Regions from separate parts of the Burkholderia pseudomultivorans genome, predicted to be linked through region 3. Evidence: riboswitches for the same ligand, from Rfam matches in the RefSeq annotation. Region 3 holds a riboswitch; each other region holds the start of a gene.
What was found. A riboswitch is a leader RNA that binds a small molecule or an ion and turns the genes downstream of it on or off. The one in region 3 is predicted to bind cobalamin.
Positions count from the first base shown of each region.

Region 1: it holds a riboswitch for cobalamin, as region 3 does, so the genes downstream of both, WS57_RS37425 (hypothetical protein) here and WS57_RS06125 (TonB-dependent receptor domain-containing protein) in region 3, are expected to answer to the same signal.
Region 2: it holds a riboswitch for cobalamin, as region 3 does, so the genes downstream of both, cobW (cobalamin biosynthesis protein CobW) here and WS57_RS06125 (TonB-dependent receptor domain-containing protein) in region 3, are expected to answer to the same signal.

Region 1 is NZ_CP013378.1:4,059,898-4,066,443, reverse strand. Features, by position in the region: gene WS57_RS31085 (cell division protein ZapA) at 16-330, opposite strand; gene WS57_RS31080 (hypothetical protein) at 327-677, opposite strand; cobalamin riboswitch at 844-1,096, shown strand; gene WS57_RS37425 (hypothetical protein) at 1,160-1,612, shown strand; gene WS57_RS31075 (FecCD family ABC transporter permease) at 1,609-2,622, shown strand; gene WS57_RS31070 (ABC transporter ATP-binding protein) at 2,619-3,419, shown strand; gene cobT (nicotinate-nucleotide--dimethylbenzimidazole phosphoribosyltransferase) at 3,472-4,530, shown strand; gene WS57_RS31060 (adenosylcobinamide-GDP ribazoletransferase) at 4,520-5,296, shown strand; gene cobC (alpha-ribazole phosphatase) at 5,281-5,865, shown strand; gene WS57_RS31050 (cobalamin-binding protein) at 6,040-6,546, opposite strand, start outside.
Region 2 is NZ_CP013378.1:3,147,190-3,153,735, reverse strand. Features, by position in the region: gene cobN (cobaltochelatase subunit CobN) at 1-3,436, opposite strand, end outside; gene cobW (cobalamin biosynthesis protein CobW) at 3,443-4,522, opposite strand; cobalamin riboswitch at 4,928-5,194, opposite strand; cobalamin riboswitch at 5,370-5,607, shown strand; gene cobA (uroporphyrinogen-III C-methyltransferase) at 5,775-6,539, shown strand; gene WS57_RS26805 (cobalamin biosynthesis protein) at 6,539-6,546, shown strand, end outside.
Region 3 is NZ_CP013377.1:1,438,654-1,445,199, forward strand. Features, by position in the region: gene WS57_RS37820 (collagen-like triple helix repeat-containing protein) at 1-942, shown strand, start outside; gene WS57_RS06125 (TonB-dependent receptor domain-containing protein) at 1,019-2,947, opposite strand; cobalamin riboswitch at 3,218-3,415, opposite strand; gene acnB (bifunctional aconitate hydratase 2/2-methylisocitrate dehydratase) at 3,672-6,257, opposite strand.

The DNA of each region.
Region 1 (6,546 bases), on a different replicon from region 3:
GCGTCGATTCGAAGCTTACTGCGGCTCGTGCTGTGCGAGCACCGCACCGAGCTGTTCATTCATCTGGCGCATTGTACGCCGGATTTCTTCGGCCGGAAATGCTTCACCGTGCCGCACGCTCGTTTGCAGTCGCAGCAATTCCGATGCGAGCGACAGCGCCGCCATGACCGCGATGCGATCGGTGCCGCGCACCGAACTGTTCGCGCGGATCTTCGACATTTCGGCGTCGACGCGCGCGACGGCCTCGAGCAGCGCTGCTTCGGTCTCGGCCGAGCAGGCGAGACGATAGGCCTGGCCGAGAATCGAGACTTCGATCTGCTTGGTGCTCATGCATGTTCTCCGTGGCTGGCCGCGTCGTCGCCATCGGTGCGCGCCTGCGCATCCAGCAGGTCGAGCTGGTTGTCGGATTGTTCCGCGCTCTTGGTGCGCGGCAGCTTCTCGAGGATCGCGTTCAGTTTGACCTGGGCGTCGTCGATCTTCGCCGACAGCGTGTCGCGCTCGGCTGCGAGCGCATTGCGTTCCTCGCGCAGTTGCGCGAGCTCCGCGCGGACCGTGTCCGCTTCCGCGCGCAATTGCGCGACCTGCTCCTCGAGCGCGAGCCGTTCCGAGTGGTAGCGCTTGTTCAGCGAAATCAGTCGGCCAATATTTTGAGAAAGGGTTTCGAGTTCGTTGAGCATCTGCTGCGTCCTCTAAAGACCCAGCATTTTAGCGCGGAATACCGGGCATTCCGACATCTGTAACGTTTCCAGTCGTAACACCCCCGCTTCTTGTCGCGAATCGGCGTGTTGCGCGGCACATTGCGCACGTCGCGCGAGGCTTTCTTGACGCTCGCGCGGCCCGCTCCTAAACTGGCGCCGCCTCGGTGCACGCGCGTGGCACGCGCGGTTAAACGGGAAGCAGGGCGCGCGCTTTCGCCAGCAAGCCGCCAACCTGCGCTGCCCCCGCAACGGTAAGCGGCCGCGTCGTTCGACGCAGGCCGGCTCGGGCGCGTCCGGCATGCGTTTCGCATGCGGCGCGGGCCACTGCGCGATTTCGCGCGGGAAGGCGAGCCGGTCCGCCGCCAGCCCGGATACCGGCCGGGGCGGGAAGCCCGCACGGGCTTCATGACGCGCGGCCTGCGGGGAGGCAGGATGCGCAGTGCTTGACGGGATTTTCTTCGATGCCGACCCCAATCGTGCGCCGGGCACCGGGCGCGCGCCGCAGCCTTGTCGCTTGCCGCCGTCGTGCGCATCGGCGCGGCTGGATCGCCGATCGTGCTGCGGCGCGCCGTGCCCTGTTCGAAGCGGCGCCGGCGCATCGGTCGCACGCGGTGCGGCCGTTCGCGTCGGGCCGCACCGTGCCGGCTCGACCTGACCGCCGTCCCGACCCGGACGCTTTCCTCTATATTGCGCACAATGCCTGCCGCGCGACCGCGCACGGATCCGGATCCGACGCGATCGCCGACTTCACCGTGCATGCCGGCGCGACGGCGGTTACGCCGGCGTGCATCCCGACACGCCGTTCGACAAGGACTACAAGCTTGCCTATGCCCATCCCCTGCGATGCCGCGATGCCGCTGTCGCGCCCGGCCGGCCGCCGCCGCGCATCGCGCACGGCGCCGCACGTCGCATGAACGCCGCGCGCGCCACGGCGATCTGGACCGCGCTCGCGGCCGTGGTCGCGCTCTTGCTGGTCGCGTCGCTGTCGATCGGCAGCGTGCCGATGTCGCCATGGCAGGCGCTTGCATCGCTCGTGCCGCACGGCGGCGGCGCGGCGGCCCACGACGCGCTGTTCGCCGACATCGTGCGCACCTTGCGCCTGCCGCGCGCGCTCGCGGGCTTTGCGTGCGGCGCACTGCTCGCGCTGGCCGGCGCGCTGCTGCAGGTGCTGCTGCGCAATCCGCTCGCGGAACCGTACGTGCTCGGCGTGTCGGGCGGCGCGGCCGGCTTCGCGCTGGTTGCGATGATCGCGGGCGGCGCATGGTGGCTCGTCGACGCGTCCGCGTTCGCCGGCGCGCTCGTGTCGATCGCGCTCGTGCTCGGGCTCGCGCGCCGCGAGCTGGGGCGCGGCGACGCACGCGACGCGTCGCCGCGGCTGCTGCTCACCGGCGTCGTGATCGCGGCCGGGTGGGGGGCGCTCGTCACGCTGCTGCTGTCGCTCGCGCCCGACGCGCGCCTGCGCGGCATCATCTTCTGGCTGACCGGCGACCTGAACGGCGCAAGCGCGCCGTGGTTCGCCTGGGGCGCGCTGCTGCTGGCGGCCGGCGTCGCGCTGCCGGCCGCGCCGCAACTGAACGTGCTGCTGCGCGGCGATGCGACCGCGCTTGCGCTCGGCGTGCCGGTCGCGCGCTTGCGCGTGCGGATCTATCTCGTCGCGTCGCTGGCCGCCGCCGCCGCGGTGACGACGGCCGGCACGATCGGCTTCGTCGGCCTCGTCGTGCCGCATGCGCTGCGGCTCGCGTTCGGCAACGACCAGCGCATGCTGCTGCCCGCCGCGATGCTCGCGGGCGGCGGCGGCGTGATGGCGGCCGACCTGCTCGCACGCACCGCGATCGCGCCCGCGCAGTTGCCGGTCGGCGTGATGACCGCGCTGATCGGCGTGCCGGTGTTCCTGTGGATGTTGCTGAGGAGACCGATGCGATGACGGCCGCCGCAAAGACGAGCTGCGCGGCGGTCGGCCTGACGCTGCAGGCCGGCGCGCGCACGCTGCTCGACGGCTTCACGCAGGCGTTTCGTCCCGGCGAGATCTGGTGCGTCGCGGGGCCGAACGGCGCCGGCAAGACGACGCTGCTCGCGACGCTCGCGGGCCTGCAGCCGCCGGCCGGCGGCCACGTCGAGATCGACGGGCGGCCGCTGTCCGCGTGGTCGCAGGGGCCGCTCGCGCAGCGGCGCGCGCTGATGCCGCAGCAACTGCACGACGCGTTCAGCGCGACCGTGTTCGACACCGTGCTGCTCAACCGCTTCCCGTATCTCGGCGGCTGGGGCTGGGAGCGCGACGACGATCGCGCGGCGGCCCGTGCGGCGCTCGCGACCTTCGGCCTGGGCGCACTCGCGGCGCGCGACGTGCTGTCGCTGTCGGGCGGCGAGCGGCAGCGCGTCGCACTGGCGGCGACCCTGTGCCAGGATGCGCCGCTGATGCTGCTCGACGAGCCGCTCGCGCATCTCGACCTGCATCACCAGATCGACTGCCTGACCGCGCTGGGCGCATGGCTCGACGCGGGGCCGCGCACCGTGCTGTTCTCGTGTCACGACCTGAATCTCGCGCGACGCTTCGCGACGCATGCGCTGCTGCTCGACGGCCGCGGCCGCGCGTGGGCCGGCCCGGTGCACGACGTGCTGACGCCCGAGCGCGCGAGCGACGCGTTCGGCTATCCGCTCGTGCTGATCCGCGAGCATGGCCGCGATGCGCTGCTGCCCGCGTGGCCCGCGCGGCGATCCTGACGAACTTTCTTTCGATGCGCGGCGCGAGCCGCGCCAACGAGGCTCCCCTTCGATGACGACGACCCCGACCGATTTTCCTCCCGCGATTGCGCCGCTCGACGATGCGCTGCGCACGCGCCTGCAGCACGTGATCGACCACAAGACCAAGCCGCCCGGCAGCCTCGGGCAGCTCGAGGCGGTCGCGTTGCAGATCGGGCTGATCCAGCAGAGCGAGCGGCCGAGCGTGCAGCGTCCGGTGACGATCGTGTTCGCGGGCGACCACGGGATCGCGGTCGAGGGCGTGAGTCCGTATCCGCAGTCGGTGACCGCGCAGATGGTCGCGAATTTCCTCGCGGGCGGCGCGGCGATCAATGCGTTCTCCGAGGTCGCGCAGAGCGTGCTCGAGATCGTCGATGCGGGTGTCGCGTCGCCGCTGCCCGCGTCCGACCGGCTGGTGTCGCTGCCGGTCGGACGCGGCACGCGCAACTTCGCGGTCGAGCCGGCGATGACGCGCGACGAGGCGATGACGGCGCTCGCGGCCGGCGCTTCGCGCGTGCGCCATCACGCGTCGCTCGGCACCAACGTGATCGGCTTCGGCGAGATGGGGATCGCGAACACGTCGGCGGCCGCGTGCCTGATGAGCCGGCTGCTCGACGTGCCGATCGACGCGTGCGTCGGGCGCGGCACGGGCCTCGACGATCAGGGCCTCGCGCACAAGCGCGCGGTGCTCGGCCGCGCGCTCGTGCGGCACTCGCATGCGATCGCGCCGCTCGACGTGCTCGCGACCTTCGGCGGCTTCGAGATCGCGATGATGACGGGCGCCTATCTGGCGGCCGCGAGCGAGCGCATGACGATCCTCGTCGACGGCTTCATCGCGACCTCGGCATTGCTCGTCGCCGAGCGGATCGTGCCGGGCGTGCGCGACTACTGCGTGTTCTCGCATGCGTCGCACGAGGCCGGGCACCGTCGGATGCTCGAGCATTTCGGCGCGAAGCCGCTGCTCGCGCTCGACCTGCGGCTCGGCGAAGGCACGGGCGCCGCGCTCGCGCTGCCGCTGGTGCGCGCGGCCGTCGCGTTCCTGACCGGGATGGCGAGCTTCGAATCCGCGGGCGTCGACAATCGTGACGCCTGAGCGCTCGCGCGGCGTGCGCGCCGAGGCGCGCTATTTCTTCGTCGCGCTCGGCTATTTCACGCGCGTGCCGGTGCCGAAGGCGATCGGCTATGCGGCCGGCGATCTCGACCAGGCCGCGCGCTATTTCCCGCTGGTCGGCGCGTGCGTCGGCGCGTGGGGCGCGCTCGTCTATCTCGCCGCGCTGCGCGTGCTGCCCGCGTCGATCGCCGTCGGCCTGTCGATGGCCGCGACGCTGCTCGCGACCGGCGCGTTTCACGAGGACGGCCTCGCCGACAGCTGCGACGCGTTCGGCGGCGGCTACACGCGCGACGACGTGCTGCGCATCATGCACGACTCGCGGATCGGCACGTTCGGCGCGGTCGCGCTCATCGTCACGCTCGGCCTGAAGTGGCAGGCGCTCGCCGCGCTGCCGCCGCTGCGCGCCGCATGGACGATGGTCGCCGCGCATGCGGCGAGTCGCGCGGCGGCCGTGAGCCTGCTGATGTCGCTCGACTACGTGCGGCCCGAAGGCAAGGCGAAGCCGGTCGCGCAGCGGATGCCGGCGCGCGCGGCGTGCGTCGCGGCGGCGTTCGGTTTGCCCTGGCTGTTCTGGCCGGACTGGCGCGCGGGCCTCGCTGCGCTGGCCGCGCTCGCGCTCGTGCGCGCATGGGCGGCGCGCTATTTCGTGAAGCGGATCGGCGGTTATACCGGCGACTGTCTCGGCTTCGCGCAGCAGCTGAGCGAGCTGGCGATCTATCTGGTGGTGCTCGGATGGATGTCGTCCTGATCCGTCATCCGGCCGTCGCCGTCGAGCCGGGCGTTTGCTACGGGCGCAGCGACGTGCCGCTCGCGGCGTCGGCCGACGCCGGCGCGCGCGCGCTGCGCGAGCGGCTTGCCGCGCTCGGCGCGCCGTTGCCCGCGCGTATCGGCGCGAGCCCGCTGGTGCGTTGCGCGTCGGTGGCTGCGCGGCTCGCGCGCGCGCTCGACGTGCCGCTCGCATGCGATGCGGGCTGGCAGGAAATGGACTTCGGCGCGTGGGAGATGCAGCGCTGGGACGCGATCGATCGCGCGGCGCTCGATGCGTGGGCGGCCGACCTCATGCATGCGTGCGCGCACGGCGGCGAGAGCGTCGCGCGCTTCGCCGCGCGCGTCGCGACGATGGCCGATGCGATCGGGCAGAGCGGCGGTGCGCATTGGGTCGTCACGCACGCGGGCGTGATCCGCGCGTTTGCGTCGCATGCGCTGCGCGTGCCGCTCGGCACGCTGCTGTCGCGACCGGTGCCGACCGGCGGCGTGGTCTGGCTCAGAGCGGGGGGCGGCGCGCATGCATGGGATGTCGTGCACTGGGACGAGTAGCGCGCAATCCTTCACGCGGGGAAATCATGCGCGAGGACGGCTCCAGGCGCGACCGTGATCCCGGCGTTTCGCGCGTTTGCACCGCTTCCTGAAGCGACGCACGCGGATAAACGTATTCGCCGTGCGCGAACGGTCGGCACAGCTGCGCCGGCGAAACGCGCGAGCCGCCCGAAGTCAGCGCGCAGGCCGCCGCGCACGCGCGGCGTCGAGGTCCTCGCACAGTGCCGCGGCGCCTTGCGCGATTCGCGGGGCGGGCCGCGTCAGCAGGTCGCCGTCGATCGCGAACAGGTTGCCGCGCGCGACGGCCGTCAGCGCGGGCCATGCGCGCCAGCGCTCGAGGCTCGGCAGCGCCTGGTCCGAACGCGTCGCACCGGCGCTCGTCGTCACGATCGCCTCCGGATCGGCGGCGAGCACCGCTTCGTCGGTGACGGTCGGCACCCGCGGCTGCAGCGACGCGAACACGTTGCGCCCACCGCAGAGCGCGATCACGTCGCTGATCAGGTGCGCGCCGTTGAGCGTCATCAGCGGCCGGTCCCATACCTGGAAGAACACCGTGACGGGCGGCCGTGCCGCATAGCGCGCGCGCAGCGATCCGATCGTGCGATCGAACGACGCGGCGGCCGCATCGGCCGCCGTCTGCGTGCCGAGCAGCGTGCCGAGGCGGCGCAGCGACGACGACAC
Region 2 (6,546 bases), on a different replicon from region 3:
GCGTACGCATCTTCGGTGCGGCCGGGTTCGCGTGATCGCCGTGGTAGATGCTCGGCTGCCGCCCCGACAGATGCCGCACGGCCGCCGTCATGCCGCCCTGGAACTGGTAGTAGTCGTTCGAGTCGAGGATGTCGTGCTCGCGGCTGTCCTGGTTCTGCACGACGACGTCGATCGTCGCGAGCCGCGCACCGAACACGTCGGGCGCGGCGTCGCCCGCGCTGTTCTGCGCATACGCGTAGCCGCCCCACTGCCGATACGTGTCGGCCAGATCCGCGTCGGTCTGCCAGCGGCGCTGGTCGATCAGGTCCTGCAGGCCGGCGCCGTAGCTGCCCGGCCGCGCGCCGAACACGCGCCAGCCCGCGCGGCGCCGCGCGTCGTCGGCCGGCACGCCCTGCGCGATCCACTGATTCCGTTCGCGCTCGATGCGCGCGCGCACCGGGTTCAGGTGCTCGGGCTCGTCGAGCGCCGCGATGGCCTGCACGGCCGCATCGAACAGATGCATCAGGTTCGGGAACGCGTCGCGGAAGAAGCCCGACACGCGCAGCGTCACGTCGATGCGCGGCCGGTCGAAGATCTCGATCGGCAGGATCTCGAAGTCGGTCACGCGATGGCTGCCGTGCGCCCATTTCGGCCGCACGCCGAGCAGCGCGAACGCCTGCGCGATATCGTCGCCGCCGGTGCGCATCGTCGCGGTGCCCCAGACGGACAGGCCGATCGCGCGCGGATAGTCGCCGTGGTCCTGCAGATGGCGTTCGATCAGCTGCTGCGCGGATTTCAGGCCGAGCGACCATGCGGCCTGGGTCGGCACCGCGCGCGTGTCGACCGAGTAGAAATTGCGGCCGGTCGGCAGCACGTCCGGGCGGCCGCGCGACGGCGAACCGCTCGGCCCCGGCGGCACGAAGCGGCCGCCGAGCCCGCGCAGCAGCTGGCGCATTTCCTCGCGGCCGCACGCGTCGAGCGCCGGCATCAGCGTCGCGCGGATGCGTTCGATCACCGGCAGCGTATGCGGCCATGCGCCTGGCGGTGCGGCGAACGCGTCGCCGGACGCATCCGCGCAGAGGCGATCGAGCCACTGTTGCGCAAGACGTTCGAGCCGCTCGCGCGTATCGCCCGCATGTCGCCACGGCGACGCGTCGAGCGCCTGCAGCACGTCGGGGCGCGGGCCGTTCCACGGCGCGGCCCAGTCGGCCGCGAGCGGATCGAAATCGTCGCCGAGCGCGAGATCGCGCGCGAGCGCGCCGATCAGCCCCGCGCGCGGCCCCTTGCCGTCGCCGACCGGAAAGCGCGCCAGCGCGAGCAGCGTATCGCGGCGCTGGCGACCGGCCGGCGACGCGCCGAACACGTGCAGCCCGTCGCGGATCTGCGCTTCCTTCAGCTCGCAGAGCCAGGCATCGACGCGCGTGAGCAGCGCGTCCTCGTCGCCCGCGTCGCGCGGCGGCGATACGCTCAACTCGTCGTGCAGCCGATGTTCGGCGATCGTCGCGAGGATCGTCCTGCGCAGCAGCTTCGCGCGCCGCGCGTCGACCATCAGCGCCTCGTAGTATTCGTCGACCTGCCGTTCGAGATCCTGCAGCGGCCCGTAGTTCTCCGCGCGCGTGAGCGGCGGCATCAGGTGATCGACGATCACGGCCTGCGCACGCCGCTTCGCCTGGCTGCCCTCGCCCGGATCGTTGACGATGAACGGGTAAAGGTGCGGCAGCGGCCCGAGCGTCAGGTCCGGCCAGCATGCGTCGGACAGCGCGACGCTCTTGCCCGGCAGCCATTCGAGGTTGCCGTGCTTGCCGAGGTGGATCACCGCGTCGATGCGGAACACGTCGCGCAACCAGAAATAGAACGCGAGATACGCATGCGGCGGCACCAGTTCCGCGTCGTGGTAGCTCGCGTAATCGTTCTCGTCGCGCGAACGCGACGGCTGGATGCCGACGAACACGTGGCCCGCGCGCCAGCCGGCGATCGTGAAGCGCCCGCGGCGCAGCGTCGGGTCGGCCTCGGGCAGGCCCCAGCGCTGGTTCAGCGCGTCTCGCACGGATGCCGGCAGCTGCGCGAAGCGCGCGCGGTAGTCGGCCAGCGCGTAGCTCTGGAAGGCCGGGCGCAGCGCGTGCACGGCCGGATCGTTGGTCACGCCCTCGGTCAGTTGCGCGATCAGCGCGTCGCCGTCGGGCGGCAGGTCGGGCAGCGTGTAGCCCGCCTCGCGCAGCGCCGCGAGCACGCGCAGCGCGGACGCCGGCGTATCGAGCCCGACGCCGTTGCCGATGCGCCCTTCGCTTTGCGGATAGTTCGCGAGGATCAGCGCGATGCGCTTGTCCGCATGATCGAGCGTGCGCAGCCGGCACCAGCCGCGCGCGAGCGCCGCGACGAATGCGATCCGCTCGGCGTCGGGCTGGTAGCGCACGACGTCCACCTCGGTGTGCGGGCAGCGATACGCGAGCCCCTTGAAGCTCACCGCGCGCGTGACGATGCGCCCGTCGACCTCGGGCAGCGCGACGTGCATCGCGATGTCGCGCGCATGCAGCCCCTGGTTGTCGGCCAGCCACGCGTCGCGGTTGCCGCCGGACAGGATCACCTGCAGCACGGGCGCGTCGCCGGCCAGCACGTTCGGCTCCGGGTCGTCGATCGCCCCCGCCGCGAACGCGGTGGTGTTCAGCACGAGCGCGACTTCGTGGGTTGCGCAGAGTTGCGCGATCACGTCGCGGCTTACCGCATCCTTCAGCGACGTCACCGCGATCGGCAGCGGATTCAGGCCCTGTTCGACGAGCGCGTCGGCCAGCGCGTCGAACACGGCCGTGTTCGCGGCCTGCCAGTGCGCGCGATAGAACAGGATCGCGACGACGGGCGCGCCGGGCGTCCAGCGCGGCAGCCAGTCGTCGATGCCGGCCGGATCGCGCGCCGGGTGATACAGCGCGGCGGCCGGCAGCGGCCGCGGCGGCGCGGGTTCGTCGCCGAATCCGCGCGTATGGAATGCGATGCTGCGCAGCAGCGCCTCGGCGTTGTGCACGCCGCCTTCACGCAGGTAGCGCCACCACAGCCGGCACAGCTCGGGCGCGACCGTGCTTTTCGCGACGAGGTTCGGATCTTCCTGCAGGTCGCCAGAGAACATCGCGAGCTGCTGTCGCTGCTTCGACGCGAGCGACACGGCCTGCTCGATTCCGTACGGCCAGTACGCCTCGCCGCCGAGATGGTCGATCACGACCGTCTTCGCGTGGCGCAGCACGTCGTCGACGTAGAAGTCGACCGACGCCGGCTGCCGCAGGAACGTGACGTTCGCGAGCCGCACGCTCGGGAAGCCGGCCGGCAGCCGCGGCACGACGCTTGCGAGCAGCGACAGCGTCGTGTCGGCCGAGCTGAGGATCACGATGTCGGCCGGCTGCTGGTCGATCCGCACGACGCCCTGCGTATCGTCGACGAAGCCGCCCGGCGTGGTGCGCAGCAGATGCATCGCGCGTTACGCCTGCTGCAGCGCGGCCGCGCACGCGGCCTCGAACGCGCGCTGCAGTTCGGCCGCGTCGAGGTCCTCGCCGATCAGCACGAAGCGGCTCGCGCGCGTTTCGCCGTCCTGCCAGCGACGGTCGAAATAGCTGTCGAAACGACGGCCGACACCCTGGATCACGAGTCGCATCGGCGCATCGGGCAGCGCGGCGAACCCCTTTGCGCGATAGATCGTATGCGTTTCGACGAGCTGCTGCAGCGCGGCGATCGTCGCGTCGCGCGAGCCGGCGTCGCCGCTCACGACGACCGAGTCGAAGTCGTCGTGATGGTGGTCATGGTCCCCGTCGTCGGCCGAGCCGTGATGATCGTGGCGCAGATGAATCGTGTCCTCCGACGCCGATTCGAGCCCGAGCAGCATCGCCAGATCGAGTTCGCCGCGCGTCGCGCGCACGATCTTCACCTGCGGCGGGATTTCGTCGCGAATTGCGGTTTCGATCTGCTCGAACTGCGCGGCATCGACCAGATCGGCCTTGTTCACGATCACGAGATCCGCGGACGACAACTGATCGGCGAACAGTTCGTGCAGCGGCGATTCGTGGTCGAGGTTCGGGTCGGCGCGGCGCTGCGCGTCGACGGCCTGCGGGTTTTCCGCGAACTGGCCGCTCGCGGCGGCCGGCCCGTCGACGACGGTAACCACCGCGTCGACCGTGAAGCTGTTGCGGATCGTCGGCCAGTTGAACGCCTGCACGAGCGGCTTCGGCAGCGCGAGGCCCGACGTCTCGATCAGTACGTGATCGATGTCCGCGCGCCGCTCGACGAGCGCTTCCATCACCGGATAGAACTCCTCCTGCACGGTGCAGCACAGGCAGCCGTTCGCGAGCTCGTAGAGCTGGCCCGACGCTTCGTCCTGCGCATCGTCGCAGCCGATTCCGCAGCCCCGCAGGATTTCGCCGTCGATGCCGAGCTCGCCGAATTCGTTGACGATCACCGCGATGCGGCGGCCTTCGGCGTGTTGCAGGATGTGGCGCATCAGCGTGGTCTTGCCGCTGCCGAGAAAGCCCGTGACGATCGTGACGGGCAGCTTGCGCATGGTCATGGTAGGTCCAGTGTCGAGTGAATCGGTGGAGTCAGGCCGGCGTCGTCGCGCCGGCTGCGGCGCGGCGCGCGACGGGACGAGGTGCGGCCGGCCGGGGCGGGCTCGCGGGGAACGGGCGCTTCACGTGCGGGGGCTCGGTGCGCGGCGCCGGCCGCCCGCGCGCAGGCGCCGGCGCGCTGCGACGGGCGCGCCGATGCGGGCGAAAACATGAGTCGGGCATGACGCTTCCTTGCGAACGGTCGACACGTGAATGCCAACACGGCCGCCGGCAGCGCCGCCCGCAACGCCTGCCGTTCGCCGCGGGGCCAGGCGCGGTCGCGCGGATGGCAGCCTGGCGGCGGAATCGGGAAACGCTCGGGCGTCGGGCATGCTGCGGCCGTGGACGATGCGCCGCCTCCCCGCGGCGCTGAACCCCTTCGTTTAGGCCGGTATCCGGGCTGACGAACACGCCGCTTCGCCTTCCCGGATGCGCGCGGCATCCAGTGGCGGTCGTCCGCATGCACGCGGCATGCGGCGAAGCGGCGCTGCATCGCGCTGACGCGCGACGCGTTCGCTTACCGTTGCGGGGGCAGCACAGGTTGGCTCGACTGCGGCGCAGGCAGGCTCCCTGTTTCCCGTTTAACTGCGCGCGCCGGAGCGGCACGCGCGAGCACCAAAACGCGTGCGAGTGTAGGCGTCGCGGCGGGGAGCGTCAAGGCGGGCCAACGGCGCGCGGGCAGGATCGCGATGGAGCGCGGATGGCGCACCTTCCTTGTCGCCGATCGAAACGCACGGCGTGCGGCCTGCACGCTCGCCGCCCGCCTGTGGTCGACGCTCCGGCGAATCCGCCGGCCGCAGCGCCTGTGCTATCGTATGCGCCGCGTTCGGTGCTCGCATGCGCATTCCGCGCATGCAGTTAAACGGGAAACAGGAGGCGGACATCCGCCCGGCCTGTGCTGTCCCCGCAACGGTACGCCGCCCGCGCGACGCGTCCTGCAACGCCCGCGCCCATGCCGCCCACGATGCCACTGTCCGCCAGCCGGACGGGAAGGCTGCGGCCTGGCAAGCGGCCAGCCCGGATACCGGCCGACGCAAGGGGTGAGCCCGACGCTCGCCGAACGCCCTATCCGCGGGGGACGGATGGTGTGCGCGTTTCACCGGCCCGATACGGGTCTCTTCATTCCGCCATGTCACGCCATTTCACAGGCCGCCGCGCCGCCGGTTCGTCGCCCTTCCCCGTCGCTTCGTCACGGTTCGCGCCGTGTTGCGCGCGATGAGCCGCGCCTGGCTCGTCGGCGCCGGTCCCGGCGACGCCGAACTGCTGACCCTCAAGGCCGCCCGCGTGATCGGCGAGGCCGACGTGCTGCTGGTCGACGATCTCGTCAATCCGGACGTGCTGCGCCACGCGCGCGCCGAGGCGCGCATCGAGCACGTCGGCAAACGCGGCGGCCATGCGTCGACGCCGCAGGAGACGATCGTCGCCGCGATGCTCGCGCATTTGCGCGCGGGCCGCAGCGTCGCGCGGCTCAAAGGCGGCGATCCGTTCGTGTTCGGCCGCGGCGGCGAAGAACTGCTCGCGCTCGGCGCGGCCGGCTTTCCGGTGGAAATCGTCAACGGCATCACGGCCGGCATCGCCGCGCCGGCCGCGCTCGGCATTCCGGTCACGCATCGCGGCGACGCGCAGGGCGTGATCTTCGTCACGGGTCACGGCGCGGCCGCCGACGAGCCCGACTGGCACGCGCTCGCCGCCACCCGCATGACACTCGTGATCTATATGGGCATTCGCCGCGTCGACGCGATCGTCGCGGCATTGCGCGCGGGCGGCCTGCCGGACGACACGCCGTGCGCGGCGATCGAATCGGCCACGCGCGCCGGACAGCGGCACGTGCTGGCCACGCTCGCGATGCTGGTCGAGCGAATCCGCGCGGCGGGCATCGGCTCGCCGGCGATCGTCGTGATCGGTCGCGTGGCGGCGCTGGCCGCCGATCCCGCCGTGCAGGCCGCGCTGGCCGGCGCTGCGCGGCCGCAGCGCACGTGATGCGGGT
Region 3 (6,546 bases):
GGCAGCACCAGCGGTTGGGGCACCAGCGGCGCCCCCGGCACGCGGGGCATCGTCAGCTCGGTCGGCGCGGTCGTGATGGACGCCGGCACGACCATCGGCGGCGTGAGCCTGCCGGGCGTCAGCAAGGGCGTGACGGCCGGCCCCGGCGACACGGTCCGCGGCGTCGGCTCGATCGTCAACGAAACCTCGAACGTCGTGAGCGGCGGGCTCGGCCAGATCGGCTTCACGCCGAACCCGGTCGGCACCACCGTGGCCGGCCTCGGCAGCGTCGTCGGCACGGCCGGCGCTCCCGTCTCCGGCCTGAGCGAAACGGTGAAGGCGCTTGGCGCCGGACCGCTGTCGCCGCTGGCGCCGATCACCGCGCCGGTCGGCAGTCTGCTCGACACCGTCGCGAACCAGCTCGGATCGGCCGGCACCACGATCGGCGCCGCGCTGTCGACCGGCCCGGTACAGCAGGCGACGCAGACGGTCAGTTCGGCCATCACGCCGCTCGTGACGACCGCCGGCCAACTCACGCAGCAGGTCGGCACGGCGACCGGGCTCGGTCAGCCGGTCGCGGGGCTGCTCGGCCAGATCGGCGGAGCGATCACGTCGGCCGGATGGAAGGCATCGGCGGCGGGAGCGGGAACCGTTGCCGGGCCGCTGGTCAGCGACGTCGGGCAGCTCGTCCGGGCCGTCGGCGACACGGTGACCAACGCGGGCGGCCTCGTCAATCCGAATGGCGCGAACGGCGCCGTGCCGATTTCCGGTCTGATCACCAGCGTCGTCGGCGGGATCCCGGCGGTCGTGCACAACGGTCCGCCGCCGGCCGCGACGCCGGCGACCGGTACGGGCACCGGCATCAGCGCCGGCGGCAGCGCTGCGCTCGGTGGCGCAAGCGGCCCGCTCGCACCGATTACGTCGCTGCTCGGCGGCCTGCTGGGTGGTGCGGCCGGAAAGTAGGCGAACGACGCGAGCGCATCGGTGCCGGCGAGCGTCGGCGCCGGTGGCCCGGCCTCGCCGGCACGAGCAGAAACCATCAGAACGTGTAAGTGACCTTGCCGAACGCAGCCCGGCCGACCGTGTTGTAACCGTAGGCCGTCATATAGCGACGGTCGAACAGGTTGGACAGCAGCGCCGACACCGACAGATGCGAATTGATCCGGTACGACGCGCGCAGGTCCGCCGTCAGGTACGACGGCAGATAGGTCGTGTTGGCCGGATCGTCGAACGTTGTGCCACCGTAGCGCAGCGACGCGCCGGTGCTCAACGCGTGCAGGTGCAGTTCGTCCCACGTGTGATCGATGCTGATGCTGACCGTTTGTCGCGGACGGCGATTCAGCCACGTCTGATTGGTCGTGTCCTGCGGATTCAGCAGGCCGATTGCGATGCTGACCGGCGTCGAACGGCCGATCGTTCCCTTGTACGACAGGTCGAGCCCGCGAATGTGCGCGCGCCCGATGTTGACCGGCTGGAACGTCGCGGGATCGTACGCGATCAGGTTATGGACGCGCGTGTCGTAGATCGCGGCCGTAAACGTGCCGAGCGACGTCGTCGCATCGAGCGCGGCCTCGACCGAGTTGCTGCGCTCGGGGCTGAGATCCGGATTCCCGTATCCGGGATAGTAGAGATCGTTGAAGGTCGGCAGCCGGAACGCGTTGCCATACGACAGGCGTGCGGTGTAGACCGGCGTGATCGCCCACGACAGCGCCGCGTTGCCCGTGTTCACCGACCGCCCGGCGACGATCTCGTGACGGCCCGCGAGGAACATCGTGACCGTGCCGAGCGTCACCGACTGGTGCAGCGAGAACGCGGAATCGTTGCGCGTGGGCACGCCGCTCGGGATATCGACCGGCAGGAACGCCTGTTCACGCGTGAAATCGTATGCGAGCTTGGTCTCGCCCGACAGCGGCTGGCCGAACAGGCTGAAGCCGCGTTCCTGGTGCGTCAGCGACGTCGACGTGCTGATGCGCTGCGAATTGATCTGATCGGTCGCGATCGCCGGGTCGCTCGCGTACAGGAACTGGCGATCGTTCGAGTAACCGACGGACTGGTCGAACTGCGTGTCCGGCGTGATGTCGAGATGAAACGACAGGCCGGCCGTCAACTGGTGGTCGAGCTCGCGATCGGCGCCGCCCGCGTTGTCGTAGGACAGGTCGGAGCGGTGGTACAGCGCGAACGTCGAGATCGACCAGTTGTCGCGCGCATAGCCGAGGCGTGCGTCGATATCCTGCGCGTGATACGGGTTGCGGCCTTCCTCGTGGCCGTACGCGAACGGCCGCGTCGCATCGATGCCGGCCGTCGCGTAATCGTGCAGGCCGAGCGAGTAGGTGAGCCCGCCGAGCGCGGCGAGCGGCCCGCTCGACGGCACCGTGCCCGACGTGCGGACCTGCGTGTCGAAGGTCTTGTTCGAGCCGCCGCCGAACGACACCGTGGTCTGGTTCGGCTGGTTCGCCGCGCGCCGCGTGAACAGCTGCACGACGCCGCCCATCGCGTTCGCGCCGAACGAGGCGGCCGCCGGCCCCGAGATGACTTCGACGCGCTCGAACGCCTCGGTCGGCAGATCCGCCCAGGGCGCGATGCCGGTGGTCGACGAGCCGATCCGGATGCCGTCGACGAACACCGCGACCTGGCTCGCCGACGAGCCGCGAATACTGACGGACGACGACGCGCCGGGGCCGCCGTTCTGCGACACGGTCACGCCCGGCAGCGTCGCGACCGCCTGCGTGATGCTCGGATCGCTTGGCGACAGCCGGTCGAGGTCGTCGCGCGTGAGCACCTGCGTCGTCGCATAGCGCTGGTCGAACGATTCGGGCAGGTGGCGCGTGTCGGTGATGGAGATCGTCGGCAGGTCGGCGTTGTCTGCGGGCTGCGCCGGCTGCGGCGGGGCGGTGTCGCCGGCGGCGTGCGCGAGCGGCGACAGCAGCGCGGTGGCGGCGGACGTGGCGAGGAGATGTCGGAGTTTCATGAAGCGGGTCTTGTTATCGTGCTGCGCGGGCCGCGCGCGTGAACGGGCGGCGGGCGGTGTCGTGGTCGGGTTCGGCGTGCGCGGCCGGATCGGGCGCGACGACACGGGAGCAGGCGCGCACGCGTGCCGCGTGCCGGCACGACGCTTTCGGCGCGAAAGCGGAATCGGGAACGATGGACATCTGACGGAATCCTGAGGTCGGGCCGTCCTTGCAACGGGCGACCGCCGACGGCGGCGCTTGCGCATCGGGACACCCCGCCCGTTGCGGCTGCTTGGACCTCGGTCGATGGCTGGTCTCCTGGCTTGCGGGTCGTCGTCCGGTGCCGGCCTTCCCGGGTGTCCCAGTGGCTCGGTGGGCATGGACTCGCCGCTCACAGTTGCGGGGGCAGCCGCAGATCGACGGCATCGCTGCCGCTACTGCGTTCCCATTTGATCCCGTCTCCGGGAACCATCAGCGCGCAAGGGTAATGGCCGCCGCTTCGCCGCGTCAATGCTTCGCGCGGGGCCGGCGCGAAAAAACCACGTATTGCGGGCCTGCGTTGCCCGGTTCGTGCCGGGGCGCGTGGAAAAAGCCGGTTCAGGTCTGATGAATGGGCGCCGGCAGGGCTTGTCGTTACGACGAGAGTCGCCGGCACCATGAAAAACGGCGCCGCAGGCATTCAGCCTGCGGCGCCGTGGCGGGTTTGCCGCGGCGAGCATGACTCGCCGCGGCGCGACAACCCGCTTACACCTGCACGGTGTCGGCGACTTCCTTGAAGTCCTGGATCTGGTCGAAGTTCATGTACTTGTAGATCTGGTCGCCATTGGCGTTGATCACGCCGATATCGGCCATGTACTCTTCCTTCGTCGGAATCTTGCCCAGACGCGAGCAGATTGCCGCCAGTTCCGCCGAGCCGAGATACACGTTGGTGTTCTTGCCGAGGCGGTTCGGGAAGTTGCGGGTCGAGGTCGACATCACCGTCGCGCCTTCGCGCACCTGTGCCTGGTTGCCCATGCACAGCGAGCAGCCCGGCATTTCGGTACGTGCGCCGGCCGTGCCGAACACGCCGTAATGGCCTTCCTCGGTCAGCTGCTTCTGGTCCATCTTGGTCGGCGGCGCGACCCACAGCTTGACCGGAATGTCGCGCTTGCCTTCCAGCAGCTTCGACGCGGCGCGGAAGTGACCGATGTTGGTCATGCACGAGCCGATGAACACTTCGTCGATCTTCGCGCCGGCGACGTCGGACAGCGTCTTCACGTCGTCCGGATCGTTCGGGCAGGCGACGATCGGCTCATGGATGTCGGCGAGGTCGATCTCGATGACGGCCGCGTATTCGGCGTCGGCATCCGGCGCCAGCAGCTGCGGGTCGTCCAGCCACTGCTCCATCGCCGCGATGCGGCGCTGCAGGCTGCGCGGATCCTGGTAGCCTTCGGCGATCATCCACTTCAGCAGCGTGATGTTGCTGTTGAGGTACTCGATGATCGGTTCCTTGTTCAGGCGGACCGTGCAACCGGCGGCCGAGCGCTCGGCCGACGCATCGGACAGTTCGAACGCTTGCTCGACCTTCAGGTCGGGCAGGCCTTCGATCTCGAGAATGCGGCCGGAGAAGATGTTCTTCTTGCCCTGCTTCGCGACCGTCAGCATGCCTTGCTTGATCGCGTACAGCGGAATCGCGTTGACGAGATCGCGCAGCGTGACGCCCGGCTGCATCTTGCCCTTGAAGCGGACCAGCACCGATTCCGGCATGTCGAGCGGCATCGTGCCGGTGGCGGCCGCGAACGCGACCAGGCCCGAACCTGCCGGGAAGCTGATGCCGATCGGGAAGCGCGTGTGCGAGTCGCCGCCGGTGCCGACGGTGTCGGGCAGCAGCATGCGGTTCAGCCACGAGTGGATCACGCCGTCGCCCGGACGCAGCGCGATGCCGCCGCGCGTGCTGATGAAGTTCGGCAGCGTCTGGTGCGTCTTCACGTCCACCGGCTTCGGATAGGCGGCGGTGTGGCAGAACGACTGCATCACGAGGTCGGCCGAGAAGCCGAGGCAGGCGAGATCCTTCAGTTCGTCGCGCGTCATCGGGCCGGTGGTGTCCTGCGAGCCGACCGAGGTCATCTTCGGTTCGCAGTACGTGCCCGGACGGACGCCCTGGCCTTCCGGCAGGCCGCATGCGCGGCCGACCATCTTCTGCGCGAGCGAGAAGCCCTTGCCGCTGTCGGCCGGCTGGTGCGGCAGGCGGAACAGCGTCGACGGCGGCAGGCCCAGCGCTTCACGCGCCTTTGCGGTCAGGCCGCGGCCGACGATCAGCGGAATCCGGCCGCCGGCGCGCACTTCGTCGAACAGCACGTCGGACTTGACCTGGAATTCGGCGATCACTTCGCCGTTCTTCAGCGCCTTGCCTTCGTACGGGCGCAGCTCGACCACGTCGCCCATTTCCATCTTCGACACGTCGAGTTCGATCGGCAGCGCGCCGGCATCTTCCATCGTGTTGTAGAAGATCGGGGCGATCTTGCCGCCGAGGCACACGCCGCCGAAACGCTTGTTCGGGACGTAGGGGATGTCTTCGCCGGTGAACCACAGCACCGAGTTGGTGGCCGACTTGCGCGAGGAGCCGGTGCCGACCACGTCGCCCACGTAGGCGACCAGATGGCCCTTTTCCTTCAGCGATTCGATGAACTTGACCGGGCCGCGCTTGCCGTCTTCTTCCGGCGTGATGCCGGGGCGCGCGTTCTTCAGCATCGCCAGCGCGTGCAGCGGGATGTCCGGGCGGGTGGTCGCGTCCGGCGCCGGCGACAGGTCGTCGGTATTGGTTTCGCCGGTGACCTTGAAGACGGTGATGGTCAGGCTTTCCGGCACTTCCGGACGGCTCGTGAACCATTCGGCGTCGGCCCAGCTCTGCATCACGGCCTTCGCGTTCGCATTGCCCTTGTCGGCGAGTTCCTTCACGTCATGGAACTGGTCGAACATCAGCAGGGTTTTCTTCAGCGCGTCGGCGGCGGTCGCGCCGACTTCGGCGTCGGACAGCAGCTCGATCAGCGGCTGGATGTTGTAGCCGCCCAGCATCGTGCCGAGCAGTTCGGTGGCGCGGGCGCGCGAGATCAGCGGGCAGGCGGTTTCGCCCTTGGCGACGGCGGCCAGGAAGCCGGCCTTCACGCGGGCAGCTTCGTCCACGCCAGCGGGCACGCGGTGGGTGATCAGGTCGAGCAGCGTCTGCTCTTCGCCGGCCGGCGGGTTGGTCAGCAGTTCGACCAGTTCGGCGGTCTGCTGAGCCGTCAGCGGCAGGGGAGGAATACCGAGCGCGGCGCGGGCGGCCACGTGAGCACGAAAGTTTTCAAGCATGGGGGGACCTGCTGATGTTGCGTTTCAGGAGAAGGCCGTTCAGGCACTCCGGGCTGTTCCAGGCACTGCATCGACGGGAATTCTAATCGCAACGCCTTGTAGCGTCAAATATCTTATGTCTTATATAAGAGTTGAGAGGCGGGGCGGCGGGGCTGGCGGTGTCGGGTTGGGGCGTGTGTCGGGCGGGGCATTCGGGAGGCTTGGCAGGTCGCCCGTTCGGCATTTGGTAACCTACGCACCGAATCGGTACAACAAGCGCCGTTGCGAGCGACAGTCGACGCCCGGCACG